DNA from 3 places in the Agrobacterium salinitolerans genome. Region 1 is predicted to be linked to each of the others. Evidence: riboswitches for the same ligand, from Rfam matches in the RefSeq annotation. Region 1 holds a riboswitch; each other region holds the start of a gene.
What was found. Region 1 has a riboswitch for thiamine pyrophosphate ahead of O9X91_RS10685 (ABC transporter permease). Riboswitches for the same ligand answer to the same signal wherever they lie in the genome.
Positions count from the first base shown of each region.

Region 2: it holds a riboswitch for thiamine pyrophosphate, as region 1 does, so the genes downstream of both, thiB (thiamine ABC transporter substrate binding subunit) here and O9X91_RS10685 (ABC transporter permease) in region 1, are expected to answer to the same signal.
Region 3: it holds a riboswitch for thiamine pyrophosphate, as region 1 does, so the genes downstream of both, thiC (phosphomethylpyrimidine synthase ThiC) here and O9X91_RS10685 (ABC transporter permease) in region 1, are expected to answer to the same signal.

Region 1 covers NZ_JAPZLN010000002.1:415,736-423,128, forward strand. The annotation lists gene O9X91_RS10680 (ABC transporter substrate-binding protein) at 1-928, opposite strand, end outside; gene O9X91_RS10685 (ABC transporter permease) at 925-1,710, opposite strand; TPP riboswitch at 1,837-1,939, opposite strand; gene O9X91_RS10690 (VWA domain-containing protein) at 2,124-3,446, shown strand; gene O9X91_RS10695 (pilus assembly protein TadG-related protein) at 3,588-4,877, shown strand; gene O9X91_RS10700 (alpha-glucosidase) at 4,903-6,897, opposite strand; gene O9X91_RS10705 (carbohydrate ABC transporter permease) at 6,909-7,393, opposite strand, start outside.
Region 2 covers NZ_JAPZLN010000001.1:1,596,736-1,604,128, forward strand. The annotation lists gene leuC (3-isopropylmalate dehydratase large subunit) at 1-908, shown strand, start outside; gene O9X91_RS07680 (M48 family metalloprotease) at 961-2,475, opposite strand; gene O9X91_RS07685 (thiamine ABC transporter ATP-binding protein) at 2,729-3,445, opposite strand; gene thiP (thiamine/thiamine pyrophosphate ABC transporter permease ThiP) at 3,442-5,067, opposite strand; gene thiB (thiamine ABC transporter substrate binding subunit) at 5,087-6,100, opposite strand; TPP riboswitch at 6,139-6,249, opposite strand; gene O9X91_RS07700 (VOC family protein) at 6,295-6,687, opposite strand; gene O9X91_RS07705 (ABC-F family ATP-binding cassette domain-containing protein) at 6,783-7,393, opposite strand, start outside.
Region 3 covers NZ_JAPZLN010000001.1:1,441,967-1,449,359, forward strand. The annotation lists gene thiO (glycine oxidase ThiO) at 1-369, opposite strand, end outside; gene thiC (phosphomethylpyrimidine synthase ThiC) at 371-2,194, opposite strand; TPP riboswitch at 2,290-2,401, opposite strand; gene O9X91_RS06985 (acyl carrier protein) at 2,584-2,835, shown strand; gene O9X91_RS06990 (acyl-CoA dehydrogenase family protein) at 2,835-4,016, shown strand; gene O9X91_RS06995 (amino acid--[acyl-carrier-protein] ligase) at 4,021-4,929, shown strand; gene O9X91_RS07000 (DUF1839 family protein) at 4,936-5,919, shown strand; gene O9X91_RS07005 (beta-mannosidase) at 5,916-7,393, shown strand, end outside.

The DNA.
Region 1 (7,393 bases):
CAATGTCGTCCGCCGCCGGCGCCTGCTTGATCAGCTGCATCTCCTGCATGAAAGCCCCGAAACGGGCGTAACGCGCGCGGTCGAGTGCGGAGGGACGCTTGGCGAAGCGCGGCAGCGTATCGAAGAAGGCCTGCTTGTTCAGCGCGTCATCAAGGTTAGGATAGGCCTTGATGAAAAGCTGCCAGGCTTCCTGCGGGTGGTTGGTGATGAAGATCGCTGCCTGTTCCACCGCGGAGAGGAAACGCGGCAGGCGGCCGTCTTTTACAAGATCGCGATGGGTGACGAAGATCAGCTCGTCATAGGCCGGCACGCCATGTTCCTCCGGGAAGAAGGAGCGGCCTTCATGTCCCTCTAGCTTCATCTGCGTCAGCTCGAAATTGCGGAAGCCACCCAGCGTGGCATCCACCTTGCCGGCGATCAGCGACGGCGAAAGCGAGAAGTTGACGTTGACGAGTTCGACATCGTCCTTCGTCAGCCCGTCCTTTTCCAGCATGCGCTTCAGCATGGCGTCTTCGAAGCCGGAAACGGAAAAGCCGACCTTCTTGCCTTTCAGGTCCTTCAGGCTCTTGATCGGACCATCGGCCAAAACGGTGACAGTGTTGAGCGGGGTTTCGACCAGCGTACCGAAACGCACGAGCGGCAGGCCGGCGTCGTGATCGAGATAGAGGTTCGGCTGGTAATGCACGCCGATATCGGCCTGCCTTGCCGAGACGAGGCGCGGCACGGCGGAGGGGTCTGCGGGCGGAACCAGTTCCACCTCCAGCCCGGCATCGGCAAACAGGCCGCGTTCCCTGGCGATCACCATCGGCGCATGATCCGGGTTCACGAACCATTCGAGCAATACGGTGAGCTTGTCGGCCGCCTCAGATTGCATGGGTGCTAGTACGCTTGCCGCTGCGACGACGAGGGAAAGAAGAGTTCGTTTCATGGTGCCGAAAGTCTCCGCAAGTATCTGAAAGGAATGGTGTGTTCTGTTTCCTTGGCCCAGGGAGCCAGATGGACTGTCGATAAGTCGACGACAAGCCGCAGCAGCACCGCCATGACGGCCAGAATGGTCATGGCGGCGAACATGCTGTCGGTCTGCATGCGGGCATTGGACTGGATCATCACAAACCCGAGCCCGGCCGATGCGCCCACCCATTCGCCGATGACGGCGCCGAGCGGGGCAAGCGGCGCGGCGACCCTGAGGCCTGAAATCAGCGAGGGCAACGCCAGCGGCGCACGCAACCGGGTAAGGATCTGCCAGTGGCTCGCCTCAGTCAGCGAGGCGGCGTCGAGGACGGCGCGATCGGTGCGGTTAAGGCCATCCGTGAAAGCGGAGGCGACGGGGAAGAATATGATGATAGCCGTCATGACCACTTTCGAAGCCATGCCGAAACCGAACCAGAGGACGAGGATGGGGGCGAGCACGAAGACCGGAAAGGCTTGCAACACCAGAACCATGGGCCAGACGAGACGGCCGAGGCGCGGGATGGCGGCAATGGTGAAGGCGACGACAATGCCGCCGGCGACGCCCGCCACAAGCCCGAGGGCCATTTCGCCGAGCGTTACCAGTGCCTGCCCGAACAGAAAGCCCGGCTGACGCCAGAACGCACCAGCGACATCGGCGGGCGATGGCAGGATATAGCGGGGCGGTGAAAACAGCCACGTTCCCGCCTGCCAGAAAACCAGCAGAAGACCGACTCCGATCAGTGCATGGGTGGCACGCATGAGCCGGACCTCAGACGCAGACGCACCGTGTGCGAAGGGTGGAAGGTTTCAGCATCGTCACTCGTCTCCAGATGTGGCAATCTCGGAGATCAGGCAAAGCGAAGAAGGAGAAAGGGCGGCGCCCCTTGGGCGCGACAATTCCGTTCCTACGCCGGCATGACCCGGATCAGGTTCAAGGGTCCGGCTCAACGCCATCTCAGCACCGTCTGGTGCTCCCCTCGGAAGAGATTGTTTTGTAGGACATGATCTAAAAATGTCAACGGCCTCCGCTGACAGATCATGGGTCGTATATATATTACTTAAATATAGTTATTAGTAATACCGAATTTATTGTAAATTAGTTATATCGATAAACTATATCGCAACGGCACTCAAATAAACCTCATCCGAATTCTGATAATTCGGAGATGAGCTTGAAAAACATCTGGCGGGACAAGTCTGGAAACTTTGCAATTCTTAGTGCTCTGTTGATCATACTGATCGTCGGATCTGCCGGCGTTGCGCTGGATGTCGTTCGGGCCATGAGCGTGAAATCCGATCTTCAGATGGCAGCGGACTCTGCGGCTCTGGCCGTGGTTGCGGAAAGTTCAGCCAGTGCCGAGGCTGCACGGCGAATGGCCAGCAACGGCGTCATTTCGGTCGGAAAGGAAGAGGCTGAGGCTTTTTTTCACAGCAATCAGCGAGGGAACCCGGAATATCGCCTATTGGCGCTCGATGTACAGGTGAAGAAGAATGGCACCGTGATCGAATCGTCAGTGAGTTTTAAGGCTTCGCTTAATACAACGCTCTCCAGAGTACTGGGAAAGGATTTCCTGACTGTCTCCGGCAGTGCAACTGCCAAATATGAGACGGAAACCTATACCGATTTCTATCTGCTGCTCGATAACTCGCCTTCCATGGGTGTCGGCGCAACGCCCGCCGATGTGGCAACGATGAAAGTTGCCCTCGGTTGTGAGTTCGCCTGCCATCTCTCATTGCCAGACGGGTCTTCCAATCCCAACAGCAGCTATTTCCGGCTCAGAAACAAGGATCCGAAGGCCCGAGGTTACATAAACGCGACGACGCGCATTGACGTGGTCGCAAAGGCAACCGCAAGCTTAATGGATACTGCCGAGGACACTCGCAAAAGACCCGACCAGTATCGCATTGCGGTCTATACTTTTGGAAAGACAGCAGAGGATGCCTTTTTTAACAAAGACCTTCCGGAAATTGTCTCGCGCACCTCGGATTTGCAGGGGGCCAAAAAAAAGGTCAAAGAAATTGAGTTGATGTCAGTTCCAGACCATCATTACAAAAGCGACCAGCATACGAATTTCGACCGTGCACTGACGAGAATCATACCGAAGATGGGAACATCGGGGAATGGCGCGAGTTCCGCTACACCTGAAAAAATCCTGTTCTTCGTGTCGGATGGCGTGGCCGATGCTGCAAAGGCCGCATGTACCAAGAAAAAGATTTGGAATGGACGCTGCCAGGAACCCATAGACACCAAGCTGTGCGACAACCTCAAGAAACAAGGATTCCGTATCGCCGTGCTTTACACGACGTATCTGCCGCTTCCTGATAATCCTCACTACAAGAATTGGATCGCACCATTCGAAACGGAAATCGGCCCGCGCATGCAAGCCTGCGCCTCCCCTGGCCTGTTCTTCGAGGTCAGTCCTTCGCAGGGCATCAGCGAGGCCATGTCGGCGCTTTTTAAAAAGGCGATCAGCTCGCCACGCCTGACCAACTGATGACCAGCATAGCGGAAGGCTGGTTGGATCGGTATTTAGTTATTTAGGAAATTAGATTTATCGAAAATTAGTTATCCTTTGAAACTGCCCTTCAACATTCTTTTTCTAAGTTCTGTCTCCAAAAGCGCTATGGGGGCAGATTTGAAAAATATCTGGCAGGATAGATCAGGAAATTTCGGAATTCTAACTGCTTTGCTTTTGGTGCCGCTCATCGGTACGGCCGGCGTTGCGCTGGATGTGACTCACAGCATGGCCGTAAAATCCGATCTGCAGATGGCAGCGGATGCCGCAGCCCTTGCGGTGGTTGCCGATACATCGTCGAGTGTTCAAAAGGCGAAGGAAATGTCGGGCGATGGCGTCATTTCGCTCGGCGCTGATGACGCCTCCGCATTCTTTGAAAGCAATGAGCGGTCCAATCCCGATTACAAGCTTCTGTCTCTGGATGTGTCGGTGACCAAGCACGGTAACGCGATCGAATCCTCGGTCAGCTTCAAGGCTTCCATTGACACGACGCTTTCACGGATACTCGGGGAGGATCTCATTACCGTTTCGGGCAAGGCGACCGCCAAATACGAGACGGAAACATTCAGCGACTTCTATGTGCTTCTTGATAACACCCCCTCAATGGGCGTCGGCGCCACGCCAACCGACGTTGCCACCATGGTCGCGAATACGAGCGACAAATGTGCTTTCGCCTGTCACATCGTGAAAGACGGTGTCGTGGATACGAACAGCTATTATTATAAGGCGAAAAGTCTCGGCGTGACGACGCGCATCAATGTGGTCGCAAAGGCAACAGCGAGCCTTATGGACACGGCGAAGTCCATGCGCAAAAGCAGCAATCAATATCGCATGGCAGTCTATTCCTTTGGAGAGAAAGCCGAAGATACGAAGCTGCTTGAGGTCGTACCGCTCACGTCGGATCTGGCGACGGCGAAGAAGAAAGCCGCTGAAGTTGATCTCATGTCTATCCCCAAGCAGGGATTCAACAACGACCAGCAGACGGATTTCGACCGGGCACTGACCCAGATCGGGGACAAGATCGGCACCTCCGGCACGGGCGCGAGTTCGGCGAGCCCGGAAAAGATCGTCTTCTTCGTGACCGATGGTGTCGGCGATAGCTATAAGCCATCGACCTGCACCAAAAAAACGACGAGCGGCCGCTGTCAGGAACCGATCGACGTCAAATATTGCACGAAGCTGAAAGAAAAGGGTTTTCGCATCGCCGTGCTCTACACCACCTACCTGCCGCTGCCGACCAATGACTGGTACAATAGCTGGATCAAGCCGTTTCAGCCGGAAATCGGCACGCGCATGCAGTCCTGCGCTTCTCCGGGCCTGTTCTTCGAAGTTAGCCCGTCGCAGGGCATCAGCGATGCGATGACCGCGCTTTTCAAGAAGGCCATAACATCACCCCGTCTGACGGGGTGATGACAGGGACGACCTCGGCTATCGTTCAGTTGATTGTGCGAAGCTGCTCAAACAGCGGACGATGGCTGCTATCTGCACGATAGAACACCGCTGGTTCGCCGAGCGGCGCCGCCACGGTGACGTTGTGTCCGCCGGGATAATGCGCACCGCTCCACAGGTGTACCCATTCACCGTCGCCCGGAAGATAGAGCGAGCGTTGCGTTTCACCCGCTTTCCACACAGGTGCGACAAGTATGTCCGGCCCGTAAAGATAGCAGTCCTGAATCGCAAAGGTCTGGCGATCATTTTCGTAATGCAAGAAGAGCGGACGTTGCACCGGCAGGCCTGTTCTTGCCGCTTCCGCGGAGAGCGATTTCAGATAGGGGGCCAGCGCGACATAGATGGATGTCATGCGGGCGAAATGGGAAAGAACCGTTTCATCCTGATCGATCTGGAGATTGTCGCGCGGCCGGTTGCCCTCGTGGGTGCGCATGACCGGCGTGAAGGCGGCCATCTCCGTCCAGCGCATGATGAGTTCCGCTGTGCGGACATTGCCGAACAGGCTGGTGTAACCGCCAATGTCGGAATGGTGATAGGCATTGCCCATGAGGCCGGAGGAGAGCGCGCCGCAGATGACGGTGACAAGGCCGTCGTGACGGGAGAAGTCTACCGACTGGTCGCCGCCCCAGATCAGCGGGCAATGGGCCTGCACACCGGTGAAGCCGGCCCGCATGAAGAACAGTGCTTCACCGGTCTTGCCCCGATTTTCGACGCCCTTCGCGTTGACCTCGGCCCAGAGCGTTGGCCAGGCATTGTGCATCAGCTTGGCATCGACGCCGTTGGACAACGTGATGTCGATCGGCAGATATTCGCCGAAATCGGCCATCCAGCCGGAGAGGCCGAAATCGAGCATGTTTTTGCCGATGATCTCTTCGGCGAACCAGTCGGCGGCGGCCGGATTGGTGAAATCGACTACGCCGCAATCGAACTCGCCGAAATCCACCAGCGCCGTTTTGCCATCGGCGTCGGTTGCGAAATAGCCGGCTTTTTCGGCGACCGGGAAAAGCGGGCCGTCGACGCAGAGATAGGGGTTCACGTAACCGAGGAAACGAATGCCCTGATCGGCAAGCTCCGCAATCTTCTGGCGCAGATGCGGGTAGCGGGTCTCATTCGCCTGCCAGTCCCAGAACAGACGGGCGCCGAAGGATGTCTGGCGCAGACCCACCCAGTCCTCGCACCACAGGCCAGATACCTTCGTTCCGGCCGCCCGGATTTTCTCCAGTCTGGTGAAGGAGTTGACGCCGTCCTTTAACCCTATGATCGCACCGCCATAAATCCATTCCGGCAATTCCGGCTGGCGGCCGAACCGCAGTGAAAGCGCAGACACGATATCGGTGAAATGATCGCCGGCGAAGAATTCGATCTTTTCGGGGGTGGCCCAGATTTCGATCTCGTGGAAATCGCCGTTGCGGAAATCGAAGACCGAATAGGCGCTTGTCTCCACGTGCAGGGCGTATTTGTGCGACGACAGGTAAGTCGGCTGCGGGTAGTTGGTATTGTAATAATCGCCACCCGCCTTGCCGCTGACATCGGACTTGAAAGTGATTTCGGTGGTCTTATCGCGGCCGACCCCGGGCTCGGAGGTCCAGAGCGGGAAGCGCCGGCCGCGCATGTCGAAATAGGACATCTGCTCGCCGCCGCCCCAGACATGCTCGTCCGCCTCCGCGACGATACGCAGCCAGAGGCGATTGATCGTCTCGTCCAGCGCCGTCAGGCTGATCGCGTTGCCATCGAGCGTCAGGCGAAGGCGTGGCGCCTGTCCTGGCGCGGATGAGAGCGTGACGCTGTCGCCACTCACCTCGGCATGGCGCAGGGCCGTTCTCTCGATGACATAGTCTTCGATATCGAAATTGCCACGATACATGTCCATTCGTTCCTTGCCGAAACCGGCGAAGAAGGCCGGTTTATCGGGCGAATGGGAAAGGATTGTGCGGTTGCCGATCGCGAGCGTGAAGCCGTCTTTGGTCGTTTCGAAATGCATGACTTAACCTTTTAGCCCTTGAGACCACCGGCGGTGAGACCCGAGACGACCCGTTCCTGGAAGATAACGATCAGGATCGCGACAGGCACGATGCCGACCACCAGCGCTGCCGAAATGACCGGCCAGGGGAAGGCGAATTCACCCTGATACAGCTGGATGCCGACGGGAAGCGTGCGGAGCGCTGGGTTCGAGTTGAACGAGAGTGCCAGCAGGAACTCATCCCAGGCATTGACGAAGGCAAGGATGCCGGCGGTGAAAACGCCCGGCGCGCAGAGTGGCACGACGACCTTGAACAGCGCGCCGATGCGGGTGCAGCCATCGATCATGGCGGCGTTTTCGAGATCGCGCGGAATGCTTTCGAAGAAAGAGACGAGCATTAGCGTGCAGACCGGAAGAGAAAGGACCGAGTAGGGCAGGATCAGTGCCGTCCAGCTGTTGAGCAGGTTCAGCGCCCGCATGATTTCGAACAGCGGTACCAGCAGCGTCACCAGTGGGA
Region 2 (7,393 bases), on a different contig from region 1:
ACATGCTGGTGCGTGTCGACGGTAAAGTTCCTGATGGCGTTACCGCCAAGGACATCATCCTCGCCATTATCGGGGAGATCGGCACGGCGGGTGGCACCGGCCACGTGATCGAATTTGCCGGCGAGGCGATCCGCTCGCTCTCCATGGAAGGCCGCATGACGGTCTGTAACATGACCATTGAGGGCGGCGCGCGTGCGGGTCTTATCGCACCGGATGAAACCACCTTTGATTACATCAAGGACAAGCCGCGCTCGCCGAAGGGTGAAACGCTGGAACAGGCCATCGCCTATTGGAAAACGCTGAAATCCGACGAAGGCGCCCATTACGACAAGGTCGTGGTGCTGGATGCGGCCAACCTGCCGCCCATCGTCTCCTGGGGTTCGTCTCCGGAAGATGTGACCTCCGTTGAAGGCATTGTTCCCAATCCCGATGACATCGAGGAAGAAAACAAGCGCGCCTCCAAGTGGCGTGCGCTTGAGTATATGGGCCTGAAGCCCGGCACGCGCATCACCGATATCGCCATCGACCGCGTCTTCATCGGCTCCTGCACCAATGGCCGCATCGAGGATTTGCGCGCGGCGGCGAAGATCGTTGACGGCCGTAAAGTCGCTCCCACCGTTTCGGCCATGATCGTGCCGGGCTCCGGTCTCGTGAAGGAACAGGCGGAACAGGAAGGTCTGGACAAGATTTTCCTCGAAGCCGGTTTCGAATGGCGCGAACCGGGCTGCTCCATGTGCCTTGCCATGAATGATGACCGCCTGAAACCCGGCGAACGCTGCGCCTCCACCTCGAACCGCAATTTCGAGGGCCGTCAGGGCTATAAGAGCCGCACTCACCTTGTCTCGCCAGCTATGGCGGCAGCGGCGGCGATCGCCGGTCATTTCGTCGACGTGCGTGAGTGGCAATGATTGCCGCATGATGGCTTGAACAGCAAACCCCGGAGCGATCCGGGGTTTTTGTTTATTCGGAAATAATCTTCACACGCTGGCCGGGCTGCAGCGTCGCCGTGGCGCTCATGGCATTGATCATGCGGAACATGTCGAGCTTCCGGTCGGTTCCCATCATCCGCGCCGCCATCGTCGCCACGGTTTCACCGGGCTTCACAGTCACCACCCGCACCCTCAGCGGCTTCAGCGAGGCAATTTCCTGCGGCGTCATCTTGCGGAAGCTGGTGCGCAATATGTTGGCGATAGAATCGAGCTGGGTATTGCCCTTCGGCACGGCCGTCAGGAAACGGAATATCTGCTGGCCGACACGAATGACGGTCACGTCAAAGTCCCATTTATCCGCACTTGCCCGGGCTGTCGCAGCCTCCAGACCGTTGATCTTCGTTTCCTTGACGGTTTCCGGCAACAGGCCGGCAACCCAGCCGCTGGTCAGATAATTGGCAAGGCTCGTCTGTTTCGGATCGGCGACGCCGTCGAAACGGATCGCCATATCGCCCGGTCCCGTCGCCAGAACGGCCTCGACCTTGTTGTCGATGACGAAACCTTCCGGCACATCGAAACGAATGCCAAGCGTTCCGTGCAGGAATGTCTGGCCGCGGACATAACCCTCCTGCGGGCTGTCGCCATAAAGCAGGCCGTCTATGCCATCCAGAAACCAGTCGCGACCACGATCCCCGACCTGGCCGTCCTGGCCGAAGGCGCGTGCATGACGCCGCGCAAGCTCGATGCGCTGCGGCGTGTTGGGGTGGCTGGAAAGAAAGTCGAGGCTCTGGTCGTTTTCAGGGTCGGCCGAGGAGAAGCGCGCATAGGCCGCCATGGAATCCAGAAAACGCGGCGAGGCAAAGGGGTCGTAACCGGCCTCGCCCAGCATGCGCACGCCGATCACATCCGCCTGCAATTCCTGCTGGCGCGAAAAGGCCGCGAGCCGCAGCTTGCCGCGCGCAAGCGCCTGCTTGCCAGCAAGATCGCTCGACAGCACTTCGGCAACCACGCGGCTGGCAATCACCTCCGCCTCTTCGCGGCGCTGGCGTTCGATGCCGTGATTGGCGGTGACATGGCCCATTTCATGCGAAAGCACGGCGGCCACTTCCGAAGCATCGTTGGCAAGCGCTAGCAGTCCGCGCGTCACGTAAAGATATCCGCCCGGCAGCGCAAAGGCGTTGATGGCCGGCGAGTTAAGGATAGTGATGCGGTAGGACTGTTGCGGGTTTTCCGAAACAGCCGTCAGAGCACCGGCGATGCGGGCGACAAGCCGCTCCGTCTTAGCGTCACGATATTCGCCGCCATAACTTGCCACGATGCGCGGATGTTCCCGTGCACCCATCTGGGCGCGCGGATCATTCTTCTGCACTTGTTCGACCGTTTGCGGATTATCCGACGGCCGCAAGGTGGACTGGTATGCCGGGCTGAAGAGAGACTGACACGACGACAGGAACACGGCAGACGCCGTCAGCACGGAACAGGCGACAACCATCCTGCCCGAACGGCGAAGGCCTGAACGGGAGAAGAGCCTCCCCTCTGCGGTCATGCTATTTCTCATTCTCTATGCCTGCCCCTAACGTTCCTGATCATCCGTTAATTGCAGACCAGAATAACAGATTCGCCCCAACGGGCGATGAATGCCGAAACGGTAAAAACGATCCATCAAGTCCGGATTATTCCTGAAGAACGCAATAATTCCCATCTTTTCTCGGGCAACAACTTGAAACTGGCAAGTGCAAATTAGCGCCATTGAAGTCATCTAAATCGATTGCCAGCGGCACACGTCGAAAATAAGGCGATCACCCGTTCAGAAAACTGTCCACCGCCTTCACATTTTGTGTGGCGAAGAAATCTGCGGTAGAGCCGACATAGACAACCCGGCCGCGATCAAGAAAAACCACCTGCTGCGCCAGCTTCTTTATGTCGTCAGGATGGTGGGTGACAATAATCACCGTGTTTTTTGTTTCTCCATGCAAGTCGAGAAGCAGGGAGGCCATACCTGCCCGCAGTCCCGGATCGAGTGCGGCAAATGGCTCGTCGAGCAGCATGACCGGTTTTTTTCTGACCAGCGCGCGCGCCAGCGCCGCCCTCTGCCTTTCTCCGCCGGAAAGCGTGCCCGGCAAACGTTTGTCGAAACCCGCAAGACCGACGCGGACGAGGGCCATCTCAATCCGTTCCCGGTCTTCCACACGTAATTTCAGCCCGGGGCTGACACCGAGAGCGACATTGGTGAAGATATCGAGATGGGCGAAAAGATTATTATCCTGGAAGATCGATGAGACCGGTCTCTCCGAAGGATCGAGCGCCGCCATGTCCTGCCCACCGATCATCACGCGGCCGGAATCCGGCACCTCGAAACCGGCGACGAGGTTGAGAAGCGTCGACTTGCCCGAACCGGACGCGCCAACGACAGCGGTTATCCGGCTCTGCGGGAATGTGCAATCGAGGTCGAAATCCTGCGTTCCAAGCCGCAGCCTGACCTTGTTGAGTTCAACGGCAAAATCCTCGCCGGTCATATGCTCGCCCTTGCTGATGGGGATTGCCGCGCAACACCGCCTGCGGCAAGCAGCAGGCAGACGATACCGAGAAGGAAGGCATAACCGGCGGCGTCATTGGTACGATAGCTGCCCATGCTGCTGTAAACCAGCCATGGCAGGGTGACGAAACTTTCCGACCCGAACAGGGCAACCGCACCTAAATCGCCGAGAGACAGGGCCATGGCGAAGGAAAACGCCATGGCCAGCGGCCGCCACAGAACCGGAAGATCGGCGAACCGCAGCCGCGTCAAGCCCTGAAGCCCGAGACTGGCGGAAAGCCGGCCGGTGCGCAAAAAATGACTGGTGAAAGCCGGTTCCAGCACCCGCATGGCAAGCGGCAAAGCCATCAGCATATTGATGAGCGCCACGAGGACCGGCGCATAGAAGCTGACATCGCCGAAAACCCGCAATAACAGGAACCACCCGCTTCCCAATACGACAGGCGGCACCAAAAGCACCAGCGAAGACCCCGCCCCCAGCATGGCGGAGAGGAAGCGCAGGGGTTGCCCCGCCTGCCGTCTGGAGCCTATCGCCTGTCGCGCGCCGATGATCGCCATGCAGCAGAGCACAACAAGAGCTGCGGACAGTGCGGCAATTGCAAGACTGGCCACCGCCGCGCGCAGGAAAATCGGCGCGGACAGAAGGCGCGGCAGATCGGCCCTCAAACCCGAAACAGCGATGGCAGCAAGCGGCAGCCCGATCAGCAGAACAGCGAACACGATTGCCACGCCATCCCAAAGACGGGCGCCGACGCCTTTTCCATCGAAACGGCGAAGGGAACGGCCAAGCGAGGGAATCTCCGCTTCGGGCGACGGCAAAAAGGCAAGAAGGCCGAGCAGAATTGCGGTGAGGGCAATCTGCAAAACCGAAAGCGCAATCGCCCGCTGCGGATCGAAATCGAACCGCAGCGCCTGATAGATCGCCACCTCCAGCGTCGTTGCCGCCGGCCCGCCGCCCAAAAGAAGAACGAGCGTGAAGCTGGTGGCGCACAGCATGAAGACAAGCCCGGCAATACCGGGGATGAGACGCGCGACCGCCGGCCATTCGATAAAACGGAAAATCGAAACCGGACCCATACCGAGGCTCGCCGCCATGCGCCAATATTCGCCCGGAATACGCTCCAGCCCGGCCAGCATCAGCCGCACCGAAAGCGGCAGATTGAAAAACACATGGGCAATAAGAATGCCGGAAAGACCGTAAATGCTGAACGGCTCATCCGCCCCGGCAAAAACAAGGGCCGAATTCAAAACGCCCTGCCTGCCCCAGATGGTGATGATACCGAAAGCGCCGACGATCACAGGCAGACCCATCGGCACCGCCATCAGTCTGACGATCCAGATTCTTCCTGGAAACTCGCGCCGACGGCAAAGCGCCAGTGCCACCGGCAGGCCGAGAAAAAGGGAAAGAAGGGTGGAGAGCGTTGCCTGATAAAGCGTGAAACGCAGGATGCGCAGCGTATAGGCATCCATGATGCCGGCAGCGGGCGCGCCGGCATCAAAAGACAGGAGAGCCGCAACCGCGAGCGCCATGAACAGGAAAACGGCAGCAAAAGCCGCCGTTCCGAAAATGATCGACCGTCGGTAATCGCGACGCGGCATCATGCGCGGGTGTGCCCCTTCCTCAATTCATGCTCATGGCGGCAAGCCATTCATCGATCCATGCCTTGCGGTTCCTCGCTACCTCTTCCGGATCCATCAGGAAAGTCTTCTGCGGCACCACGAGTTTGGAAAACGCCTCCGGCAAAGGCTTAGAGGTCGCCGCGACCGGCATCATCCAGTTGTTTTCCGGAATGGCATCCTGAAAACCGGATGTTAGCGTGAAAGCGAGGAACTGCTTTGCCAGTTCCTTGCGCGGCGCGTTTTTGAGGAGACCGGAAACCTCGATCTGGATGTAATGTCCTTCGGAAAAGGCGGCGGCCTGATAACGATCCGTTTTTTCAGCGACCATGTGATAGGCGGGCGAGGTGGTGTAGGAGAGCACCATCGGCACCTCACCCTTGGTGAAGAGGCCATAGGATTCCGACCAGCCCGGCGTGACGGTGAGAATGCGCTTCCTGAACTTTTCCCAAGCCTCCGGGGCCTTGTCGCCGTAAACCGATTTCACCCATAGCAGCAGGCCGAGCCCCGGCGTGGAGGTGCGCGGATCCTGAATGACGATTTTCTGCGAGGGGTCGCCTTCCACGAGGTCTTTCAGGCTCGTCGGCGGGCTTTTCACCGTCTGCGTATCATAGATGACAGCGAAATGACCGTAATCATAGGGAATGAAAACATCGTCCGTATAACCGCCCGGCACTTTGGCCGCCGATGCATCGATGCCGCTGACATCGAACAGACCGGTCTGTTTTGCTTCCGCGACAAGATTGGTGTCGAGACCGACGACGACATCCGCCTTGGACCCCGCCCCTTCAAGCTTCAGACGATTGAGCAGCGCCACGCCATCGGCCACGCCGACGAAATTGACCGTGCAATTACAAACCTTCTCGAAGGCCTCCTTCACCTTGGGGCCGGGACCCCATTCGGAAACGAAACTCTCATAGGTGTAGACGGTTAGTTCCTGTCTATCCTGTGCAATGGCAAGACCGGGCAGAAACAGCGAGGCGGCAACGAGGGAATTCAGGAAAAGACGACGGTGCACGGGTATCTCCTCAAAAAACGATAGGGAAATAGCCGTCTGCGTTAAAGCCGTCTAATCCCTCCGCCGGTATGAACCGGATCAGGTTCTTCGGGTTGGCAAGCCTCTCAGCCTTTTACACCAAAGCGCAAAAGACACCCCGTTAGATCAAGATGATGGTGTAATCCCGCCGTCCCTGATTGGCAAGATGGCCGAGGTCAGCCCTGTTCCGTCATATGCACCAGTTCCCAGACATGTCCGTCGGGGTCCTGAAAGCTGCCGGCATACATGAAGCCATGATCCTGCACGGGCTTCCAGCTGCCACCGCCGGAGGCGAGCGCCGTGGCGATCATCCGGTCGATTTCCTCCCTGCTTCCGGCGGAAAGACAGGTCAGAACCTCGGTGGTTCGCGTCGCATCGGCAATGTCGCCGTTGATGAAATCGCGGAAACGTCCCTCCTGCAGAAGCATCACGAAGATATTCTCTTCCACGATCATGCAGAGTGTGTGGTCATCTGAATATTCCGGGTTGAAGCTGAAACCGAGAGCAGTAAAGAAGTTTCTTGACGTCTCGATGTTCTTGACCGGCAGATTGACAAAAATCATGCGCATTTTTCAACTCCTCCAAGCGAACGCCGGCATAGAACGGCAATTCTGCTTTTCTGTCAAAGGCCGAAGGAGGACCGGCAAAGGAAGGACTGATGCCTTCAGCCCTCCAGTTCCTCGCGAAGCATCTCCAGTTCCAGCCATTCTTCTTCCATGACTTCCAGCTTGTCGCGCAGCTTCGACATTTCCTGCGCCAGCGTGTTGAAAGCCTCCGGATCTTTTGTGAAAAGTTCCGGATCGGCCATGCGCTGCTCGCGTTTTGCGATTTCGCTTTGCGCCTTCTCCATCTCCTTAGGCAGATTTTCGAGCGCGAATTTCTGCTTGAAGGAAAGCTTGCCCTTCGCCTTTACAGGCTCCTGTGAAGCCGAGGCGGAAGATGCCGCTTTCGCCTTTTCCTGCTTCTCAGCCTTGCGCTTCTCGTCCGACGCCCCCTTGCGCTGCGCCATCATGTCCGAATAGCCACCGGCATATTCGATCCAGCGCCCGTCAGGCTGGTCGGGATTAACAGGGGCGATGGTGGAGGTAACGGTACGGTCAAGAAAATCGCGGTCGTGGCTGACGAGAATGACCGTGCCGGAGAAGCCGGCGACGATTTCCTGCAACAGATCGAGTGTTTCGATATCGAGATCGTTGGTCGGCTCGTCGAGGATCAGAAGATTGGTCGGCCGTGCCAGAATGCGCGCCAGAATAAGGCGCGCGCGCTCGCCACCGG
Region 3 (7,393 bases), on a different contig from region 1:
CCCGGCAAGATCAGGCTCCAGCGCGGCGATTTCGCCCTCATCCACCCAGCGATAGCCAGCGGTCCGCGATGCGAAACGCGAAAGCTCCACCTTGTCGCGGGCTGGCGCAACGACCAGCGTACCGTGCCGCACGACAAGGCCGGGTGTCGCGTCATCCCACCAGTCGAGCGCCGCCTGACCGAGCGTCAGAACCGCCGCTTCAGCGCTTTCACGCTCGCACCAGGGCGCCAACATGCCGCCCGCATACCAGGATGCACCGCGAGAAGGTTCGGCATTGCGCTCGCAGACCTCGACAGTAACGCCGGTCCGCACCAGTTCGAAGGCCGCCGTCAAACCGGCGACCCCCGTTCCCTTGACCAGAACGCGCATGCTATTCGGCATCCGCAGGGGTCGCGAGCGGCATGTAAAGCTCACCGCCTTCCTTGAAGCGTGCGGCCATGGCCTCCAGCCCCTCCTTCTGCGCCTCGGCGCGGATATCGTGGGAAATCCGCATCGAGCAGAATTTCGGCCCGCACATGGAGCAGAAATGCGCGACCTTGTGCGCTTCCTTTGGCAACGTCTCGTCATGGAAGGAGCGCGCCGTATCCGGGTCCAGCGACAGGTTGAACTGGTCCTCCCAACGGAACTCGAACCGCGCGCGCGACAGCGCATCGTCCCGCACCTGTGCTGCCGGATGCCCCTTGGCGAGATCGGCGGCGTGGGCAGCGATCTTGTAGGTGATGACGCCGACCTTCACGTCGTTACGGTCAGGCAGGCCGAGATGTTCCTTGGGCGTGACGTAGCAGAGCATCGCCGTTCCGAACCAGCCGATCATCGCAGCACCGATGCCCGACGTGATGTGATCGTAACCGGGCGCAATATCGGTGGTGAGCGGCCCGAGCGTATAAAAGGGCGCCTCGCCGCAGGTCTTCAACTGCTTGTCCATGTTTTCCTTGATCTTGTGCATCGGCACATGGCCGGGGCCTTCGATCATCACCTGGCAATCCTTCGCCCAGGCGATCTGCGTCAACTCGCCGAGCGTCTCCAGCTCGGCAAACTGAGCCGCGTCATTGGCATCGGCAATCGACCCGGGACGCAGGCCATCACCAAGCGAGAAGGAGACGTCATAGGCGCGGCAAATGTCGCAAATCTCGTCGAAATGCTCATAAAGGAAACTTTCCTTGTGGTGATGCAGACACCACTTGGCCATGATCGAGCCGCCGCGCGAAACGATGCCGGTGACGCGGTTGACGGTGAGCGGGATGTAATGCAGCCGCACGCCGGCATGGATGGTGAAATAATCCACGCCCTGTTCCGCCTGCTCGATCAGCGTGTCGCGGAACACTTCCCAGCTCAGATCTTCGGCAATGCCGTTGACCTTCTCAAGCGCCTGATAAAGCGGCACCGTGCCGATCGGCACCGGCGAGTTGCGGATGATCCATTCGCGGATATTGTGGATGTTGCGGCCGGTCGACAGGTCCATGACGGTATCCGCACCCCAGCGGATGGCCCAAACCATCTTCTCCACCTCTTCAGCCATGGAGGAGGTGACGGCGGAATTGCCGATATTGGCGTTGATCTTGACGAGAAAATTGCGGCCGATGATCATCGGCTCAAGTTCCGGGTGGTTGATATTGGCCGGAATGATGGCGCGGCCCGACGCCACTTCCTGACGCACGAATTCCGCCGTGACATAATCAGGAATATGCGCGCCAAAGCTTTCGCCGTCACGCGCGAGCTTTTCTTTCACGGCCTCGCGCCCGAGATTTTCGCGGATGGCGATGAATTCCATTTCCGGCGTGATAATGCCCGCCCTGGCATAGGCAAGTTGCGTCACCGCCTTGCCCGCCGTCGCTTTCAGCGGCTGGTGACGCACACCGAATTCAGGCGTCAGGCGCTCGCCTGTGGCAAAGCCGTTATCCTCCGGCTTGACGTGTCGCCCCTCATAAGCCTCGACATCACCGCGGGCCACGATCCAGTCTTGACGCAGGCGCGGCAGACCCTTTTCAATCAAAACGGCATGGGCAGGATCGGTATAGGGGCCGGAAGAATCATAGACCGTCACCGGCGGTTCGCCGGCTGTGGGATGAACGGCGATCTCGCGCATCGGCACGCGGATATGGGGATGTAGAATGCCGGCTTTGTGGATTTTCTTGGAGGCGGCATGCGGCCCGGTGGTGACCGTAAGCGGGATAGTCTTGGCAGCGATATTCATCTTGAGGCTCCAAAGTTTGACAGTGGAGACCCAGTTCGAGCCGGAATGATGGAAAATACCGAATTGCCGAAACGCAACGTCATGCGCCCGCCCGACATCAGGTCTTTGCACCGTCCCTACGCCAGTATGAACTGGATCAGGTTCAACGGGTCACTGCGCATGAAAGCAGAATCTCAGCCCCTTGACGGGACACCCCTGGTGAATGGTCCCAGCAAAAAACACCGCCCGGCATTTGTCAAGGCCGACGATCCGTACTTGGCAAAGGTGCGGGAATGTCGCATGCTGCCGTTAGTTGTAATTAACCTAACGGTTTAGGCGAATATTATCGTTTGCGGCATAACGATAAGCACAAACCTACCTAATGTTGATTTCATTGGAGATACGTCGGAATGAATGCGACTATTCGTGAAATACTGGCAAAATTCGGCCAGCTTCCAACCCCCGTCGATACGATTGCAGACGAAGCCGATCTTTATGCAGCGGGCCTTTCTTCCTTTGCGTCGGTACAATTGATGCTCGGCATCGAAGAGGCATTCGACATCGAATTCCCCGACAATCTCCTGAACCGCAAATCCTTTGCGAGCATCAGGGCGATTGAAGACACCGTTAAGCTCATTCTGGATGGTAAAGAGGCAGCCTGATGAACGTCACCGTAGCGCCGCAGGATGAAACGCTGTCCGCGCGCGCGGGCCGTGTCGCGGCAATTGCCGCCAGACATGCGGATGCGGTAGATGTCACCGGCCGCTTTCCGCAGGAAGCTGTTGATGCGCTGCGACAGGAACGTCTGCTCGGCATTCAGGTCCCCTCTTCGCTGGGCGGCGAAAGCGCTTCCTTACAGGAAATCGCCGATATCTGCGCCCGGCTCGGGCAGGCATGTTCGGCAACCGCGATGATTTTCGCCATGCACCACATCAAGCTGTCAAGCCTTGTGGAACATGGCGTCGAGAGCAACTGGCATCCGGGCTTCATGCGTCGCGTTGCCAACGAACAGCTCCTGCTCGGCTCCGCCACCACGGAAGGCGGCATCGGCGGCAATCTGCGCAACTCCATCTGTGCGATCGAAGTCGAAGGCGATAGCTGCCGGCTGGAAAAGGATGCCACCGTCATTTCCTATGGCAGCAATGCCGATGCGATCCTCATCACCTCGCGCGCTCACAAGGATGCCGCGCCCGCCGACCAGGTGATGACCGTCTTCCTGAAAAATCAGTACACGCTCGAAAAGACCCATGTCTGGGATACGCTCGGCATGCGTGGCACCTGTTCGGACGGCTTCCTGTTCCGCGGCGAAGCGCCGGCGGCGCAGATATTCCCGAAACCCTTTGCCGAAATCGCCGCACAATCCATGCTTGCAAGCTCGCATCTCCTGTGGAGCGCCGTCTGGTATGGCATCGCCTCGGACGCCGTGCTGCGCGCCCAGTCTTTCGTCAGAGCCGCGGCGCGCAAATCGCCGGGCACCGCTCCTCCCGGCGCAATCCGCCTTGCTGAAGTTTCCACCAAGCTGCAGGTCGTGAAATCCAACATCATCGCCGGCATCAAGGCTTACGAGGACACCAAGAGCGACCCCGAAAAACTGATGTCCATGGCCTTTGCCGTCGCCATGAACAATGTGAAGATCTGCTCTTCGGAAACCATTCTCGAGATCATCGACCACGCCATGCTGGTCTGCGGCATCATGGGCTACAAGAACGGCACACCCTACAGTCTCGGCCGACACCTGCGCGACGCACATTCCGCCCGGCTGATGATTTCCAACGACCGCATTCTCGGCAATTCCGCCAATCTCCTGCTGGTTCACAAGCAGGACACCAGCCTCTTGGGATAAGACCATGGACATGCAAACATCGTTTCTCGATCGACTGTTCGAAGAAGGCCTGCTGATTGAAACCGGTGTGGACGGTCTTTATGGACGCAGCGGCCAGTTCGAGGATGTGATTGCCGCCTTCGAGCGGCTGATCGACCGCACCGGTGGCGCTGACGGCGCCGAAGCGATCCGCTTCCCGCCCGGCATCAACCGCGCCTATTTCGAAAAGAGCGGTTACATGAAGAGCTTCCCGCAGCTCGCCGGCACGGTCCATTCCTTCTGCGGCTGTGAGCTCGACCATGTCAGCCTGCTGAAGACGATGGATGAGGGCGGCGACTGGACCAAGGACCAGAAAGCCACCGACATCGTGCTGACGCCGGCGGCCTGCTACCCCCTTTATCCGACGATTGCCAAGCGCGGCGCGCTACCTGCCGGCGGCGGCCTCTATGACATCCAGTCCTATTGCTTCCGCCATGAACCCTCCAAGGATCCGGCGCGCCAGCAGCTTTTCCGCATGCGTGAATATGTCTGCATGGGCACCGAGGCGAACGTCACCGAATTCCGCCAGACCTGGATGGATCGCGGCGTGGAAATGATGAAAGCGGTCGGGCTCGACGTCACCATCGATATCGCCAACGATCCCTTCTTCGGCCGCGCCGGAAAAATGCTCGCCAACAACCAGCGCGACCAGAACCTGAAATTCGAACTCTTGATCCCGGTCACATCGACGACGAACCCAACAGCCTGCATGAGTTTCAACTACCACCAGGATGCTTTCGGCCAGAAGTGGGGCCTGAACCTCGATAATGGCGATGTTGCCCATACCGCCTGCGTCGGTTTCGGCCTTGAGCGCATCGCGCTGGCGCTGTTTGCGCATCATGGTCTCGATGTGAAGAAATGGCCTGCGAAGGTCGTGGAAACGCTCTGGGGCTGATCATTCATGCGGCAGATTTTTCCCGGTCTCGATCCCCAAAATTATGTGCAGCATCCGCTCCATTCCTCCGAGAGAATGTGGCCGGAAACCAATTGCTACATCGATTTGTGGATCGAAGTGCTGGCCTCGAAGGGCCTGCCGCCAGAGGCCATGTTCGGTTTCACGCTGACGCAGGATTTCGAAGGCGACCAGTTCACCTTCTTCAAGGTGCCGCTGGAAGACCTCGAGGCGCTTTATGGCGTTCGCACCACCGAGCTTGCGATCTTCGACAGGGTGGAAAATCACATCGACGCGCAGCTCGCACGCGGCCGCATCTGCCTGATCGAGATGGACAGCTTCTATATGCCTGATACCCATGGGGTGGGCTATCGGAAAGAACATGGCAAGACCACCGTCGCCATCAACCGGCTCGACCTCGAAAACCGCGAACTCGACTATTTCCACAATGCCGGCTTTTTCCATCTTGCAGGCGAAGATTTTGACGGTCTGTTCCAGCATCATCTCGCCGAGACCGACCCACCCTTCCTGCCCTATACCGAATTTGCAAAATTCGCGGATAGCAGCCCCTCGCCCGCACATATTCGCAAGACGGCCGAACGGCTCCTGAAGTTCCATTTTTCCAGACGGCCCTCCACCAATCCGGTCCGCGCTTTTGCCGGCGTTTTTCCGACGCAGGTGGAAAAGGTCGCCGACCGACCCTTCGGTTTTTTTCACAAATACGCGTTCAACACGCTGCGCCAGCTCGGCGCCAATTTCGAACTGGCGGCAAGCCACTTCGAATGGCTGGACGCGGACGGTTTTTCTGAAGCAAGAGACCACGCGCTCAAGATTTCCGAGGTTGCCAAGACCGTGCAGTTCCAGCTTGCCCGCGCCGTCACCCGCCGCAAATTTGATGCGCTGGCCACCGTGCTCGATCCAGCAGCGGATGCATGGGACGGCGTAATGGAAGCGCTTTCGACTAAACTCACTGATGCCAGCGAGGCCGCGTGAGGACTTATCTTCCCGGCGAAAGCGAGGAATCGCTGAGTGAAGGCTGGACGCTGACGCTGACACCGGCCGATGCCTATGAGACGCCGGCCGATATTCCCGCATCGCTCGAAAGCCTTCACGTTTCCGTTCCCGGCACCGTGGCGCAGGCTCTGGAGGCGGCCGGAAAATTCGACCGTCTCGCTCCGCGCCCCCTCAATGACAGGGATGCCTGGTACCGGCTGACAATGATTTCCGATGCCCGGGAGCGTGCCGCCCTGCGCTTCGATGGTCTCTCCACCATTGCTGAAATCTTCTTCAATGGCGAGCTGATCGCCGCGAGCCAGAGCATGTTCGAAAGGCTGGAAGTGCCGGTCGAACTCACGGGCGCGGACGAGCTTTGCATCTGCTTCCGGGCGCTTGCGCCGAGACTTGAAAAAACCGGCCCCCGCGCCCGCTGGCGGCCGCAGATGATGAATACCCAGGGTTTGCGTCTGATCCGCACCACCGCACTCGGTTACATGCCCGGCTGGTGCCCGGAAATCCACGCCGCTGGCCCATGGCGGCCCATCAGTCTGATCAGACAGGAAGCTGTACTTTGCACGCTCCGATCTTCACTGGACGAGGCAGGAACGGGAATTGTCGCCATCTCGCTGGAAACCAGCCGGCCCATACAATCGGCACGGCTTGGCTGCGCGGGTTATAGCGCCGATCTTTCCAAGGATGAGAACGGCAAGTTTTCCGGCGAGCTCCACATACCCGATGTCGAAACATGGTGGCCGCACACCCATGGCAGGCCTGCGCTGCACGACACGCTTTTGGAACTGGACGGCGAACAACATAGGCTGGGGCGTACCGGCTTCCGGCGGGTCGAGATCGATCATGGCGAAGACGGTAACGGTTTCGGCCTCAAGGTGAACGGTCAGCCGGTCTTCAGCCGCGGTGCGGTCTGGACGACAGCCGATATCGTGCGCCTGCCGGGAACAGGGGCCGACTACGAGCCATGGCTTAGAAAAGCCGCGGAAGCCGGCATGAACATGATCCGCATCGGCGGCACCATGGCTTATGAGACGCCGGAATTTTTCGCCCTTTGCGACGAATTAGGCATTATGGTCTGGCAGGACGCCATGCTCGCCAATTTCGATTACCCGGCAAAGGACGAGAGCCTGCGCCAGCATATCGTCACGGAAATCTCGCAGTTCCTCGAAGCCACCGCGCTTTCTCCATCGCTCACCGTCTTTTGCGGCGGCAGTGAAATGTACCAGCAGGGCGCGATGCTCGGTCTGCCGGAACAGATATGGAAGGGAACGCTCACCGAGGAGGTTCTGCCGGAACTCCTTGCCGAGAAACGGCCGGATGCAGCCTATGTCGCCAATTCCCCCTCCGGCGGTGCATTGCCCTTCTTTCCCAACGCCGGGGTCGGCCACTATTACGGCGTGGGCGCCTATTGCCGCCCGCTGGAAGATGCGCGCCGCGCCGATCTGCGCTTCGCCGCCGA